Regions from separate parts of the Azospira inquinata genome, predicted to be linked through region 1. Evidence: predicted binding sites of a transcription regulator. Region 1 holds the regulator's gene; each other region holds the start of a gene.
The links. Region 1 encodes sigma-54, which starts transcription at its own class of promoters, with help from an activator protein. Its sites were predicted from a motif close to TGGCACGCTTNCTGCTNA; they were not measured.
Positions count from the first base shown of each region.

Region 1 (3,861 bases):
CTTGTCGGAGAAGCGCTGGGCCAGCTCGGAAAGAATCTGCAGATGTTGTTCCGTGGCCTGCTCCGGTACCAGGAGCACGAACATCAGATCTACCGGCTTGCCGTCCGGGGCGTCGAAGGCCACGGGGTGGGTGAGGCGGAGAAAGGCGCCGGCGGCTTCCTTGATGCCCTTTAAGCGGCCGTGGGGAATGGCCACGCCCTGGCCCAGGCCGGTGGAGCCCAGCTTTTCCCGGGCAAACAGGCTGGCAAAAACCGTGGATTGGGCAACCCCCAGGTTATTTTCGAACAACAGGGCGGCCTGCTCGAAAGCGCGCTTTTTGCTGCTGGCTTCCAGATTCAGGACGATGTTGGCGGGGGGAAGGAGTTTGGCGATGAGGTCCATGGGGCTAGGGTACTCCCCGGAAAGACGATGGGAGAAACAAGAAACCCGGGGGGCGGGAGGGAGACCCTTCAGGTGGCCGGATCATAGCGGAAAAGGCGACGCTCGGCCACCGTAGCCGCCCCCTTGGGTGGGGCGGCGGCGGTGCTAGCGATTAGGCTTCGCCGATGTGCTTATCCATGCTGTCCCGGTTGTGGGCCAGGCCCTTTTCCTTGTGCTTGATCACTTGGCGGTCCAGCTTGTCCACCAGGGCGTCCACGGAAGCGTACAGGTCGCTGTCTTCGTTTTCCACGTAGATGTCCTTGCCCGGCACCCGGACGGTGACTTCCGCTTTTTGCTTCAGCTTTTCCACGGTGAGGATCACATTCACTTCAATGACGTTGTCGAAGTGGCGCAGCACCCGATCCAGCTTGCTGCTGACGTATTCGCGGATAGCCGGGGTAACCTCGACGTGATGGCCGGTGATGTGCAGGTTCATATTATTTACTCCTTGGTTAGATGGTCTTGCGTAGGTTAGCCGGCGGGATGTTCAACGCCTCCCGGTATTTTGCTATGGTCCGGCGGGCCACCACAATGCCCTGTTGCCCGAGAATCTCGGAAATCTGGCTGTCGGAAAGGGGCTTTTTCGCATCTTCCCCGCCAATCAACTGCTTGATCAGGGCCCGGATGGCGGTGGCGGAACAGGCGCCCCCCGCTTCCGTGGCCACGTGGCTGCCGAAGAAATACTTGAGTTCGAAAATGCCCCGGGGGGTGGCCATGTATTTCTGGGTGGTGACCCGGGAAACGGTGGATTCGTGGAGCCCCAGCACCTCGGCGATTTCCCGCAGTACCAGGGGGCGCATGGCCACTTCCCCGTGTTCGAAGAACTGGCGCTGGCGTTCCACGATGGCCTGGGAGACCCGCAGAATGGTGTCAAAGCGCTGCTGTACGTTCTTGATCAGCCAGCGGGCTTCTTGGAGCTGGCCAGCCAGGGAGGAGCCCCGGTGTTTGGAGAGAATATCCGAATACAGGCGGTTGATGCGCAGCCGGGGATAGGCGTCCGGGTTGATGCTGGCCACCCACTGGTTGCGTAGCTTGCGCACCACCACGTCGGGAATAATGTAGCGGGTATCCAGGGGGGCGTACTGGGCCCCGGGGCGGGGATTGAGGCTCTTCACCAGATGGGCGGCGGCCCGTAGCTGGTCGTCGTCACAGCCCAGGAGCTTTTTCAGCTTGGTGAAGTCCCGTCCGGCCAGGAGTTCCAGATACTGGCGCACCAGTTGCAGGGCCAGATCCCGGGTGGGTTCCGGGGGCAGGGCTTCCAGTTGCAGGGCCAGGCATTCCTGGGGAGAGCGGGCCCCCACTCCGGTGGGGTCGAAATGCTGGAGGTGGCGCAGGGCGATGAGCAGGTCGTCCAGGTCGATTTCGAGCTCCGGGGGCAGGGCGTCCGCCAGTTCTTCCAGGGGCTGGGTCAGGTAGCCGTCGTCGTCCAGGGCTTCAATGAGAAAGCGTACCAGATTCCGGTCCCGGTCACTCAGGGGGGTGAGGCCTAACTGCCAGGCCAGATGGTCTCGCAGGGAGGTGCTGGCGGCCTGGATGTCCTGGTAATCCGAATCGTCTTCTTCGTCCCGGGAGGCGGAAGGATAGCTGCCCTCCGCATACCAGCCGTCATCCTCCCCGGCGGCCAGGGCATTGCCCTCGTCGCTGGCACGGATGCCCGTTTCGGCGCTTTCCCCCGGCTCCCCGTGCTCCCGGCTATCATCCTCGCCCCGCTCCGTTTCCCGGGGCGTGGTGCCCGCCGGATCAGGGGCCGCACTGTCACTTCCTTCCCCGGCGGCAGGCCCGGAAGGACCGTCGAAATCCTCGTCCTCCCGTTCCAGGAGGGGATTTTCCGTCAGGTACTTCTCCAGCTCCTGGTTCAGTTCCAGCGTGGACAGCTGCAACAACCGGATGGATTGTTGCAGTTGGGGCGTGAGCGCCAAATGCTGGGAAAGTTTAAGTTGGAGGGTCGGTTTCATGGGCGCGTGATGGGAGAAAACATGACGATGACTTCTCCGCAGACGGGCTGCTGTTGGGGGAGAAAGGGGTGATTAGAGGCGGAAATGCTCACCCAGATAGACTTTTCTTACATTTTCATTATAAACGATCTCATCCGGCCCACCAGCGGCCAGTACCCGGCCTTCATTGATGATACAGGCCCGGTCACAGATGCCCAGGGTTTCCCGCACATTGTGGTCGGTGATGAGTACGCCGATGCCCCGTTCCTTGAGGAAACGGATGATTTTCTGAATTTCCAGCACGGCGATGGGGTCCACCCCGGCGAAGGGTTCGTCCAGCAGGATGAAGCGGGGGGAGGTGGCCAGGGCCCGGGCGATTTCCACCCGGCGCCGTTCCCCGCCGGAGAGGGCGGCGGCGGAGGTGTGGCGTAGATGGCCGATGTGGAGTTCGTCGAGCAGCTCCTCCAGCTTGCTCTGGGTCGCCTCCGGGTCCAGTTCCTGGAGTTCCAGCACCGCCTGGATGTTTTCTTCCACATTCAGTTTGCGGAACACGGAAGCTTCCTGGGGCAGGTAGGAGACCCCCATGTGGGCCCGGCGGTGGATGGGCAGGTGGGTCAGTTCCTGGTTGTCCAGCCAGATGGCGCCCCCATCGGCGGCCACCAGACCCACGATCATATAGAAACAGGTGGTTTTCCCCGCCCCGTTGGGGCCCAGTAGCCCCACCACTTCCCCACAGCAGACCTCGAAGGACACGTCCTGGACCACGGTACGGGCCTTGTAGCGCTTCTTCAGGTTGTGGGCGGAAAGAATGTGGCCTTTTTGGCTGTCTTGCGGGTCGGACATGGTGCGAACCTTTTACTCGTCATCCCAGGTGCCTTGCAGCACCCGGCGGATGGTTGGGCTGCCGAAACCCCGACCGGCCAGAAAACGGGCCTGCTTGGCCCGCTCCTGGGCATCCTGGGGCAGGCTGCCGAATTTTTTGCGCCAGACCGCCAGGGCCCGCTCGGTTTCATCCCCGGCCTGGGCCAAAGCGTTGGCAATGGTGGTGTCATCCACCCCCTGGCTGCGCAATTCCCCGGCCAGGCGGGCGTTACCGTAGCGGCCGCCGCGGACGGTGACCCGCTGTTCGGCGTAACGGTCATTGGCAAGCAGGCGGGCTTTCTCCAGCTCGTCCAGCAGCAATTCCAGTTCCTCGCCGCTTTCGGCGTGGGAAGCCAGCTTGCGTTTCAGTTCAAGACGGCTGTGTTCCCGGGAGGCGAGCAGGCGCAAGGCCCGCCCGCGCAGGCTTTCAGTCATCCCCGGGGGTAGGGGCTTCCGGGGCGGGGGCAGCTTTGGTCACCCCCACGGCGGTGCGGATCTTGGCTTCGATTTCCTGGGCCAGGGCGGGATTAGCCTTGAGGAATTCCCGCACATTGTCCTTGCCCTGACCGATCTTTTCCCCGTTGTAGGAATACCAGGCGCCGGACTTTTCCACGATCTTGTTGTTCACGCCCAGCTCGATGATTTC
Region 1 covers NZ_CP064782.1:1,648,116-1,651,976, forward strand. Annotated here, with positions in the region: gene ptsN (PTS IIA-like nitrogen regulatory protein PtsN) at 1-381, opposite strand, end outside; gene hpf (ribosome hibernation-promoting factor, HPF/YfiA family) at 533-856, opposite strand; gene Azoinq_RS07530 (RNA polymerase factor sigma-54) at 873-2,375, opposite strand; gene lptB (LPS export ABC transporter ATP-binding protein) at 2,448-3,197, opposite strand; gene recX (recombination regulator RecX) at 3,210-3,650, opposite strand; gene recA (recombinase RecA) at 3,643-3,861, opposite strand, start outside.

Region 2 (3,861 bases), 330 kb from region 1:
CCCCGAGCAGATCGCCGCCTGCCGTCAGGCTCTGGCGGCGGAGGGGCTGACGCCCCGGCTGGCCGCCGCTGGAGGCATCCACGCGGGCAACGGGGCCGCCTATGTGGCCGCCGGAGCCCAGGTGCTGGTGTCCTCCGCCCCCTATATGGCGCCGCCCCGGGACGTGCAGGTGGATTTTTCCGTGTGCTGACCGGGGCTCCGAGGCCCTGGGGTCCGGGATGCCTAGGGCGGGAGCCCTGGGGTGTCCGGGGGGCGCTGGGGGGAAGCCCCCGCGGTGAAACATCAATGTGCAGGGAGCCCGGATCAGGCCTGATCCGGCGGTGAGGTCCCCTTCGTGCAGAGGAACCGCTTTCTCCCGCCTTGCTGGGGGATGAGGACTAGCCTTTCCCCCAAAGGGGCCTCTCCCGGCCCATGGCGAAGCTTCGTCCTCTCTTCCCCCTCCCGATCCCACCTTTCCGCGAGACCTGCTCCTTGGGGGGTGAATCCCGGTGAGGGTTCCTACCTACGTGGATTGGCAGGACCGTGGGAAGAAGTCAGAGGCGGTGACGCCGCTCAAGGCCTAAGGCCGCCCCCGGGGCCGAGCGCCGGGCCAGGGCAGCACCAGGGCATCCCCCTCGTGCCGGACCCAGGGAGCGATGAGCCGGGCCATCCACTGCCAGAGCTGACGCTGGGTGGCGTGAGGCAGGCGGGCCCGTTGCAGCTGTCGGGCCCAGGCCTGTAACCAGGCGGCCCGGGCGGCGGGACTCAGACTCAAGGGGCCGTGGCGGCCGGTGATGCGGGCGTAGGCCAGCACCGCCCGGGCTTTTCTGCCCGGGGCCAGACCGCTCACCACCAATTCCGCCAGTTCGGCGGCCAGATCGGAAAACTCGTCTGCATCTTCCGGAAGCCAGGGGGCCAGAGGCCCGGCCTGGAGTTCTTCCGCCAGGGTCAGGCAGCGCCAGCGCAGCTTTTCTTCCCCCATTTCCCGGAGCGCCCCGGGCAGGGGCGGGGGCAGCTGGAGGGGCGGAATCGGCACCAGTAGCCGCTTTGCCTTGGGCACCGGACCGGGCCGGGGACTCCCGGTGTCCGGTGGGTTGGGGGACGAATTGTGTGGAGTTTCCGACACCGTGGGGCCTCGTTGGCAGACATCAAGCGGGGCCCGCGCCTTGCCGCCCCTGATTTCAGGGCGCCTGGGGCGGGCCCCCGGCCTTCTGGTCGCCCCCCACCTAGGGTGTGGTAAGCCCGACAAGAAAAGCCGCTACCTAGAGACTAAGCAATGAACAGGCCCGCCCCAGAGGGCGGAGGGATGTCCCCGGGCAGGCGCTTTCCCCGTCGGAACGCCTGTCCGGTGGGGCCCGGCTCAGGCCACCACGCCGAGGATCACGGCGGAGGGGCGGAAGGCCAGGGTGCTATTACCCCCCAGGCTCAGATTGGCGGCCAGGGCGTTGGCCATGACCGCCACGGCAGTGACTCCGGCGCCCAGTTCCACGCACACCTCGGTCATGTCCGCGTCCCGCTGGAGGCGGGAAATACGGCCGCAAAGCCGGTTGTAGTCGCTGTAATCCTCTCCGTCGCCGCAGCCCACCAGGAGCATGGAGGAGGCTTTGATCAGGGCCACCGCTTCCTGGCCCGGGGTCAGGCCCAGGGATTGGGCGCTGTTGCGGGTAACGCTGGCCCGCAGGGCCTGGCCTCCGGGCAGGCGCAGGGTGACCCGGTCCTGAATGCCCTGTTCCGCAATGTGTTCCACCCGGCAGAAAAACTGGTTGCGGGCGCTGGTGCGCACCGTCACCCGGTCCAGCAGGCGCAGGTCGTCGGCGAAGTGCTCGCCGAACCGTTCCAGCATCCGGTCCTGCTCCTGGCGCAGGGCCACCAGGGCCACTGCCAGGCGGCGTCCCCGATAGGTCAGGCGCAGGCCGCAGCCCACGTCCCCTTCCACCCATTCCGCAATACTTTCCCCCGCCAGATTATTCATTTCCTGGACCGCTCGCCGGGCGGAGCCGCTCTCCGCCGCCGGCACCGGCAGCATGCCGTTGGCCCGCACGGCCCGCTCCAGCCAGGCCAGACGTTCGTGTTCCCCATCGCAGGCCGCCGGATTGGGCCAACCGGCAGCCAGGGCGGGGGAGGGCAGGAGGGTGGAGGGAGAGTGGGACATGGTGGGCTACCTTTCAATTTGTTCTTCGAATGTCGCTATATAAGCGAGTAGCGTGCCACGGACCGGGAGAGGGGCGGAGAGGGGCGCCGGGTCTGCCCCGCCGGGAAGCCGGGGGGCGAGCTGGGAGCGGGCCGGGCGGCCCTGGGTGGAATCCCTTGTCGTAGAGCCGACAGGGTGGGGCAGATCAGCGCCCGGACCCGGGTTTGGGGAAGGGCCTCCCTATCCTGGTGCGCTATGTACGAAAAGATACATCGTGTTGCATTGCTGACCCGGGGCTGTCAATGGGGGTGGGATGGCCGAAGCCCCGCCAAATCTGGTTGTTTCCTTGAAAATATAACGGATGGCTAGGCCCTGGCACGGCCTTCGCTAAAGGGCCCTTGGAATCCCGCATTCCGACAATCGTTATATATCCAACAACATATTGGCGGACGGTTGGCTTTCCGACCGCCGGGGAAAAAAGGGACAGCATGGAACGGAAAATATGGGTAGGCCTCTTGGGGAGCCTGCTGCTGAACGGGGCCCAGGGGGCGGATGAGCCGGTATTTACCCTGGGGGAGGTGCAGGTTAACGGTTCCCCCCTCCAGGAGGTAGCTCCCGGCTCCGCCGTGGTGGACCTGGAGGAAATGCGCCTGCATGACCGGGAAACCGTGGGCACGGCCCTGGATTTGTTGCCCGGGGTGAATATCAGCAAGGTGGGGGCCCGCAACGAGCAGATGGCCTATGTGCGGGGCTTTGACCTGCGCCAGGTGCCGGTCTTCGTGGATGGCATTCCGGTGTATGTGCCCTATGACGGCTATGTGGATCTGGGTCGTTTCAACACCTTTGACCTGTCCCGCATCGAGGTTTCTAAGGGCTTCAGTTCCCTGGCCTACGGGCCCAATACCCTGGGGGGCGCCATTAATCTGGTGAGCCGGCGGCCCACTAAAGCCTTCGAGGGGGAAGTGGGGGGCGGTTTCACCCTCACGGACAAGGGGGAGGGCAACGGCTACCGGGCCTACGCCAATGTGGGCAGTAACCAGGGCTCCTGGTACTTCCAGGCCAGCGCCTCCTATCTGGATCAGGAATATTTCCGCCTGCCCGACAGCTTTTCCCGAGCCCCGGGGGAAGACGGGGGGGACCGGAACAACAGCTACAACCGGGACGGCAAGGTCAATCTCAAGCTGGGTTTCACCCCCAACGCCACGGACGAATACAGCATCAACTACATCAACCAGCATGGGGTGAAGGGCACGCCCCCCTATGCGGGCACGGTGGCCGGTCAGACGCCCCGCTACTGGCAATGGCCCTACTGGGATAAGGACAGCCTGTACTTCATTTCCAGTACCCGGTTTGAGCGCCAGACCCTGAAGTTCAAGGTCTATCACGATACCTACCGGAATTCCCTGTTCGCCTTCGACAACAGCAATTACAACTCCATGAAGTTCAAGTCTTCCTTCAAGAGTTGGTACAACGACTACACGGACGGGGCCAGCGTGGAAGACGATCTGGACCTGAGCGCCAGCAATGTGCTGAAGGTGGCCTACCACTGGAAGGAGGACGTGCACCGGGAACACAACGCCGGGGAGCCGGTGCGCCATTTCAAGGACCGCACCCAGGACGTGGCCTTTGAAGATACCCAGAAGTTGGGCGAACGCCTCTCCCTGGTGGGAGGCGTGGCCTTCTCCCGGCGGGAAAGCCTGGAAGCCCAGGACTACAACAGCAAAACCGGGGTGGTGTCGGATTTCAAACCC
Region 2 covers NZ_CP064782.1:1,315,465-1,319,325, reverse strand. Annotated here, with positions in the region: gene modD (ModD protein) at 1-190, shown strand, start outside; gene Azoinq_RS05970 (globin family protein) at 560-1,015, opposite strand; gene Azoinq_RS05965 (TOBE domain-containing protein) at 1,340-2,131, opposite strand; gene Azoinq_RS05960 (TonB-dependent receptor plug domain-containing protein) at 2,599-3,861, shown strand, end outside.
Region 2: a site for sigma-54 is predicted at 2,172-2,189, ahead of Azoinq_RS05965 (TOBE domain-containing protein). Genes of this name have one in related genera too.

Region 3 (3,861 bases), 180 kb from region 1:
TCATGACGGTGAAGGGCAGCATGTAGGCGGTCAAGGTCTGCTGCACTTCCCAGGGGCTGGCCTGGAGCTTGGCGCCGATTTCCAGGAAAGACGGCAGGTAGGTGTCGATGGAAAAGGGGCCCAGGGCGGACAGGGCGGCCAACAGGACAGCCAGCAGGCGATAGGAAATTTCGCTGTTCAAAGAAAGCCTCAAAGGGGGTGTTCCGGACCCAGTCAGGGGCCGACGGCGGTCAGGGGCCCCATAGGGGCCGGGAGGTGCTTAATGGGCCGGTAAGGGGAAACCTTCTCGGCGGCCCCGTCCGGCCAGGTGAGGCGGGATCAGCGGGCCCGGTCGAAGCGCCGATATTGGATGGCTTCCGCCACGGCGGCGGGTTCTAGCGCATCCTTGCCCGCCAAATCCGCGATGGTGCGCGCTACCCGCAGTATACGATGGTAGGCCCGGGGCGACAGCTGCATTTGCTCCACCGCCCGGGCCAGCAGGGCTTGGGCCTCTTTTTCCGGACGACAGTGCTGCTCCAGGGCCGCCCCTTCCAGATGGGCATTGAGGCCGCCCTGGCGCGCTTCCTGGCGGCGCCGGGCCCGGCTGACCCGTTCCTGCACCGGGGCGGAGCTTTCTCCGGTGGGGGCGGCGGCCAGCTCCTCCGGGCTCAGGGGCGGCACATCCAGGGCCAGATCGAGCCGGTCCAGCAGGGGGCCGGAGAGCCGTCCCCGGTAGCGGGCCACCTGATCCGGGGTGCAGCGGCAGGCTCGCCGGGGATGGCCGAGAAAGCCGCAGGGACAGGGATTCATGGCGGCGATGAGCTGGAAACGGGCCGGATAGCTGATTTTGGCGGCGGCTCGGGAGATTTGCACGGCGCCGGTTTCCAGGGGCTCCCGCAGGGCTTCCAGTACCCGGCGGTCGAATTCAGGGAGCTCGTCCAAAAATAAAATGCCCCCGTGGGCCAGGGAGATTTCCCCGGGCAGGGCTTTGCTGCCGCCCCCGATCAGGGCGGCGGGGGAAGCCGTATGGTGGGGATGGCGCCAGGGGGCCAGGGTCCAGCGGTCCGGCTGAAATTCCCCGGCTAAGGACAGCAGGGTGGCGGATTCCAGGGCTTCCTTTTCTGCCAGGGGCGGCAGGATGCCCGGTAGGCGCTGGGCGAGCATGGATTTGCCCGTGCCCGGCGGGCCGCAGAAGAGCAGGGAGTGGCCGCCAGCGGCGGCGATTTCCAGGGCCCGGCGGGCCCCCGCCTGGCCTTTCACGTCCGACAGATCCGGGTAAGGGGGCGGCGGAACGGGGGGCGGGGCGCCGAGGGGGAGAAGGGGGGCGTCGCCCCGCAGATGGGCGCAGACTTCCAGAAGGGTGGCGGCGGGGATCAGGGTGGTGTGGCGGGCCCAGGCGGCTTCTGCCGCGCTTTCCCGGGGCAGCACCAGGGGGCGTCCGGCCCGCCCCGCGGCCAGGGCCATGGCGAGTCCGCCCCGTACCGGGCGCAGGTCGCCGGACAGGGACAGTTCCCCCGCAAATTCATAGCCTTCCAGGGCGGCGCTGGGCAATTGGTCCGAAGCGGCTAGCAGGCCCAGGGCGATGGGCAGATCGAAGCGGCCCGATTCCTTGGGCAGGTCGGCGGGGGCCAGATTGACCGTAATGCGCCGGGGCGGGAAATCGGCGCCGCTAGTGAGCAGGGCGGCCCGTACCCGATCCCGGGCTTCCCGCACCTCGGCCTCGGGCAAGCCCACCAGGGAAAAGGCGGGCAGGCCGTTGGCGATATGGACTTCCACCGTCACCGGCGGAGCGGCCATTCCGGCTAAAGCGCGGCTGTGAACGAGGGCGAGAGGCATGGCGGCGGCCCGTGGAAAATGGCGCCGATTATGCCATGATAATAAAGGCTTGGCGTCCCCTGGACGCCGGGCTTAATCCTGGGCGGGGGGATTTTCCAGGGCCGTGACCCGGGCTTCCAGGGCTTCCAGCTTGGACCGGGTGCGGGCCAGAACCTGGGCCTGAACGTCGAATTCTTCCCGGGTTACCAGGTCCAGCTTGGAGAAAAAGCCGGAAAGCATGGCCTTCACGTTCTTTTCCAGGTCGGCGGCCGGAGTGCCGGCCATCAGGGTGCTCAGCCGCTGGCTGAAATCTTCGAAAAGTTTGGGATCGAGCATGGTGCGCATCCGGGGGTCAATAAGCAGGCGGCAAAGTTTAGCACAGGGGTCGGCGGGGGCCGCCGGGCCGTTCCGCACCGAAGCTGTGCGCACCCTTTTGGGGATGCGCTCCCTTGGTGCGGCCCCCATGGGAATGGGTTATAAAGTTTATGCAATCCCCTGTTTTTGGGTGAAAAAAAGATTGGCACGACCTGTGCTAGATGCATTCCGCGAAGTTCTCTTTTTATTATCAGGAGTCTGCAATGCAAAAAACTCTCATCGCCACCGCCGTTCTTGCTTGTCTGTCCGTCCCGGCCTTCGCCGACGACGCCGCCCCTGCGGCCGCCGCCACGCCGGAACACACCTTCACCGCCAACGTGAGCCTGACTTCCGAGTACATCTACCGGGGGATCGCCCAGTCCAACCGCAAGCCGGCCATTCAAGGCGGCTTTGACTATTCCCATTCCTCCGGCCTCTACGCCGGTGTCTGGGGGTCTTCCATCTCCTGGCTGACCGATGGCTCTGGCGGCAGCGCTCCTACTGAAATCGACATCTACGGCGGTTACAAGAACACCTTCGCCGGTGGTGACTGGAACTACGACGTGGGCGTCCTGACCTATAACTACCCCCACAGCGGTAATTTGACCGTGGGTTCCAATAGCCCCAACACCACGGAAATTTATGGCGCTATCGGCTGGAAATGGTTGTCTGCCAAATACTCTCTGACCACTTCCGACCATATCTTCGGGTGGGGTAAGAACGGTGGCAATGGCAACACCAGTGGTTCCGGCTACTTCGAAGTCAATGCCAACTACGATCTGGGTACTGGCTGGGGCCTGGTGGGCCACGTGGGCCACCAATCCATCAAGGATTACAGCCGCGCTTCCTACTCCGACTACAAACTGGGCGTGACCAAGGATGTGGGCTTCGGCGTGGTGGCTCTGTCCTACTACGACACCAATGCCCACGGCGACTGCAACGGCAATGGTGTCCAACCTTATTGCAGCCTGCTGGGTAAGGATCTGGGCAAGGGTGCCGCCCAACTGTCCTTCACCAAGACTTTCTAAGCCGCTTTTTTCTTAGTGTCACCGGTGTCCTCGGGGTCGGGGGCACCGGATAAAACCGGATTTCCAACTGATTGGGAGCCAACATGAAACTGGTAACTGCCATCATCAAGCCGTTCAAGCTTGACGAAGTGCGTGAAGCCTTGTCCGCCATCGGCGTACAAGGCATCACGGTCACCGAAGTCAAGGGTTTCGGCCGGCAAAAGGGGCACACCGAGCTGTACCGGGGTGCGGAATACGTTGTGGATTTCCTGCCCAAGGTCAAAGTGGAAGCGGCGGTGAAGGATGACTTGACGGATCAGGTCATCGAAGCCATCGAAAAATCCGCCAGCACCGGCAAGATCGGTGACGGCAAGATCTTCGTCTTCGACGTGGAACAAGTCATTCGCATCCGCACCGGTGAAACCGGCGAAGATGCCCTTTGATCGGGAGAAAACAATGAAACGCATGCTCGCTATGTTGGCACTGCTGGGTGTGGTTGGCCTGTCCGCCCCGGCGTTTGCCGACGACGCCCCCGCCGCTTCTGCCGCCCCGGCGGCTACGGCTCCTGCTGCCGCTCCGGCGGACGCTGCCAAGCCCGCCGATGCGGCTGCTCCCGCTGCGGCCACCGCCGCCGCGCCTGCTGCTGCCCCTGCCGCTGCTCCGGTGCCCAATAAGGGTGACAACGCCTGGCTGATCGTGGCTGCCG
Region 3 covers NZ_CP064782.1:1,466,181-1,470,041, reverse strand. Annotated here, with positions in the region: gene Azoinq_RS06730 (multidrug effflux MFS transporter) at 1-181, opposite strand, end outside; gene Azoinq_RS06725 (YifB family Mg chelatase-like AAA ATPase) at 319-1,815, opposite strand; gene Azoinq_RS06720 (accessory factor UbiK family protein) at 1,888-2,130, opposite strand; gene Azoinq_RS06715 (TorF family putative porin) at 2,373-3,176, shown strand; gene glnK (P-II family nitrogen regulator) at 3,260-3,598, shown strand; gene Azoinq_RS06705 (ammonium transporter) at 3,612-3,861, shown strand, end outside.
Region 3: a site for sigma-54 is predicted at 2,313-2,330, ahead of Azoinq_RS06715 (TorF family putative porin). Genes of this name have one in related genera too.

Region 4 (3,861 bases), 340 kb from region 1:
GCGGCCCGGAACAGATCGTCCAGGTCGCCGAAGCGCATTTCATTGGTGCCTTCCAGCATGGTGATGAGGCAGGGCATGGCGGTCTTGAGCAGCTGCACCCCGCCTTCGGCCCGGCGTTCCACCTGGACTTCCCGCTTTTCCAGATCCACGCCGACGATCTTGGAAACGTAGGTGAGCAGCTGGTAATTGAGGCGCTTGGCGATGCCTGGGCCTACCTGGGCCGTATCCCCGTCGATGGTCTGCTTGCCGGTGAAAATGATGTCCACCGGCTGCTTTTCCATGATTTTCTTAATGGTGGAAGACAGGGCGTAGGAGGTGGCCAGGGTGTCCGAACCGGCGAAGGCCCGGTCGGAGACCAGAATGGCGTCGTCCGCCCCGAAGGAGAGGCACTTGCGCAGAGCCGCTTCCGCCATGGGAGGCCCCATGCAGACCACGGTTACCGTGCCGCCGAACTTGTCCTTCAGGCGCAGGGCTTCTTCCAGGGAGAAGAGGTCGAAGGGGTTGATGATGGCCGGCACCCCCTGACGCATGATGGTGTTGGTGACCGGGTGCACCCGAATCTGGGCCGAGTCCGGCACCTGCTTGATACAGACGACGCTATGCATGGCGAGCTTCTCCTAAGGAGTGGCGCAGGCTGTCCAGGGACACCTGCTGCACACCCTGATGAAAGACCTTGAAAACCTTTTGTTCGATACCGGAGGAATGGACGAAGTCCGTATAGGCCCGGAGCAGCAGCTCCTGGCACTTGGCCCGGGCCAGCCCGTCGTTGAGGCCCGTCAGGCCGCCTTCCCGGGCCAGGTACTGGTTGAAGCGCTTGAGAATGTGCAAGCGGGAAACGCTTACCACCTTGGGGTCGTATTCCAGGCCGAAGTAATTGAGGAACTCTTCGGCGCTGGAAAGCTTTTGCAGTTCGTCCATCAGGGCTTCCATGGCTTTCTCCTTTTCAGGAAGCAGCCGGACGGCTGCTCTCCAGGTAGTAACTCATCAGTTCCCGAAATCCGGGGGGGCGTTTGTAGGCCATGGCGTAGTTGCGCACCCGGGGCAGAATGCGCCGGGCCCGGTCTTCGCTCAGTTCAATGCCCAGGTCCCGGTAGGCGTGGATCACCGAGCTGGAGCCGGAATGCTTGCCCAGGATGATGCGGTGGCCCTTGCCGATTTCCGCCGGATCGAAGGCCTGGTAATTGGCCGGATTCTTGGTCAGGCCATCCACGTGGATGCCCGCTTCGTGGGTGAATACGTTGGCCCCCACGATGCTTTTATTCACCGCCACCGGCCGGCCCGAGGCCCGGGCCACCAGATCGGAAATTTCCGGGAATTTCAGGGGATCGACCCCCGTGTCCATGTTGTAGAGGTGCTTCAAGGCCACCACCGATTCTTCCAGGGCCGCGTTGCCCGCCCGTTCTCCCAGACCGTTCACCGTGGTGTTGATGTGGGTGGCTCCGGCACAGGCGGCAGCCAGGGTGTTGGCGGTAGCCAGGCCCAGGTCATCGTGGGCGTGCATTTCAATTTCCAGATCGCTCTCCGCCCGCAGGGCCTTGATCCGGTCGAAGGTGGCGAAGGGGTCCAGCACCCCCAGGGTGTCGGCGAAGCGGAAACGGCGGGCGCCGGCGGCCTGGGCTGCGGCCAGCACCTGATGGAGGAAATCCAGATCGGCCCGGGAGGAATCCTCCCCGCCGACGCACACATCCAGCCCCGCGTCCCGGGCCAGGGGGACGAAGCGGCGGATGCTGTCCAGCACCCAGCGGTGGTCCTTGCCCAGCTTGTGGCGGATTTGCAGGTCGGAGACGGGGACGGACAGATTGACGATGTGGGCGCCGCACTGGCGGGCCACTTCCAGGTCACTGGCGCACATGCGGCCCCAGACCATGAGCCGGGAGGGCAGGTCTTCCGCCGCAATGGCCCGGATCACTTCCTGCTCCAGGGGGCCCATGGCCGGAATGCCCACCTCCATTTCCGGCACGCCCGCCGCCGCCAAGGCGCGGGCGATAGCCAGCTTTTCCTCGGCAGTAAAGGCGACCCCGGCGGTCTGTTCGCCGTCCCGCAGGGTGGTGTCGTTAATGGTGATGATCCGGTTCGTCGTCATGGCATAACCTCTCGCCAGGGACTACGCAATAAGGGTGCCAACCGGAATGACAGTGGCTAATTCAAGTTAAAACAAAGGCTTGTAATGAAATGGCGGTACGGGGAAGGGGCTGTAAGAAATGCGACAAATGTCGGATTTCACCCCGGAGGAGGAATCGGCCCCGGGGAAAGGGGCGGAGGAGCGGGAGGGGGAAAGGTCCCCGGCCGGGGAGGGCCGGGGATGGGCGCTACGGAGTAACTTAGAGGGCGGCGAAGGCCTTTTCGGCGGCGGCCAGGGTGCTGGCTACGTCGGCTTCGCTATGGGCCACGGAGACAAAACCCGCTTCATAGGTGGAGGGGGCGAAGTAGTGGCCAGCGTCCAGCATGGTGTGGAAGAAGCGGTTGAAGCGTTCCTTGTCGCATTCCATCACTTCACTGTAGGAAGTGGGGGGGGCGGCCCGGAAATAGAGGCCGAACATGCCCCCCATCGCCTGGGCGGAGAAGGGAATACCGTGCTTTTGGGCGGCGGCGGTGAGGCCATCCGTGAGCTGCCGGGTGCGGGTGGATAGGGTCTGATAAAAGCCCGGAGCCCGGGTGGCCTTCAAGGTTACCAGGCCAGCGGCCACTGCCACCGGGTTGCCGGACAGGGTGCCGGCCTGATAGACCGGGCCCAGGGGGGCGATTTTTTCCATGATTTCCCGCTTGCCGCCAAAGGCTGCCAGGGGCATGCCGCCGCCGATGACCTTGCCCAGGGTGGTCAGGTCCGGGGTGATGCCAAAGAGGCCCTGGGCGCACTGGGGCCCGACCCGGAAGCCGGTCATCACCTCGTCGAAAATGAGCACGGCGCCATGGCGGGTGCACAGCTCCCGGGCGGCCTTGAGGAATTCGGGCTTGGGGGCCACCAGATTCATGTTGCCCGCCACCGGTTCCACGATCACGGCGGCAATTTCCTGACCCCGGGTGGCGAAGGCGTCGGCCAGCTGCTGGGGATCGTTGTAGTCCAGCACCAGGGTGTGCTTGGCCACGTCGGCGGGGACGCCGCCGGAGGAGGGGTTGCCGAAGGTGAGCATGCCCGAGCCCGCCTTCACCAGCAGGCTGTCCGAGTGGCCGTGGTAGCAGCCCTCGAATTTCACCAGCAGATCCCGGCCCGTATGGCCCCGGGCCAGGCGGATGGCGCTCATGGTGGCTTCCGTGCCGGAGGACACCAGCCGCACCATGTCTACGGAGGGCAGCAGGTCACAGAGCAGGTCCGCCAGTTCCACTTCCCCTTCCGTGGGGGCGCCGAAGGAAAGCCCCCGGGAGGCGGCTTCCTGGACCGCTTCCACGGTTTCCGGATGGGCGTGGCCCAGGATCAGGGGGCCCCAGGAGCACACGTAGTCCAGATAGCGCTTGCCGTCCGCGTCCCAGGCCCAGGGGCCTTTGCCGCCAGCGAAAAAGGGCGGGATGCCGCCCACGGAGCCGAAGGCCCGCACGGGGGAATTCACGCCGCCCGGGATATGGCGCTGGGCGGCTTCAAACAGGGACTGGTTACGGCTGGTCATGGCAGGTGCTTTCCCTAAAAAGACGTTGATAGGCGGCGGCCCGGGCAGGGATGTCCGGGGCCTGAAAAAGGTCGCTCACCACCGCTAGACACTGGGCGCCGGCAGCCAGCACCGGGGCGGCGTTGGTGAGGGTAATGCCGCCGATGGCGGCCAGGGTGAGGCCGGGATAGGCGGGGAGCAGTTCCCGGCGGGCCCGCTGGAGCAGGCTCAAGGGGGCCTGGACGGCGCCGGGCTTGGTGGGGGAAGCATAGATGGCGCC
Region 4 covers NZ_CP064782.1:1,303,532-1,307,392, reverse strand. Annotated here, with positions in the region: gene Azoinq_RS05915 (electron transfer flavoprotein subunit beta/FixA family protein) at 1-605, opposite strand, end outside; gene nifW (nitrogenase stabilizing/protective protein NifW) at 598-930, opposite strand; gene nifV (homocitrate synthase) at 944-2,083, opposite strand; gene hemL (glutamate-1-semialdehyde 2,1-aminomutase) at 2,322-3,602, opposite strand; gene thiE (thiamine phosphate synthase) at 3,589-3,861, opposite strand, start outside.
Region 4: a site for sigma-54 is predicted at 2,106-2,123, ahead of nifV (homocitrate synthase). Genes of this name have one in related genera too.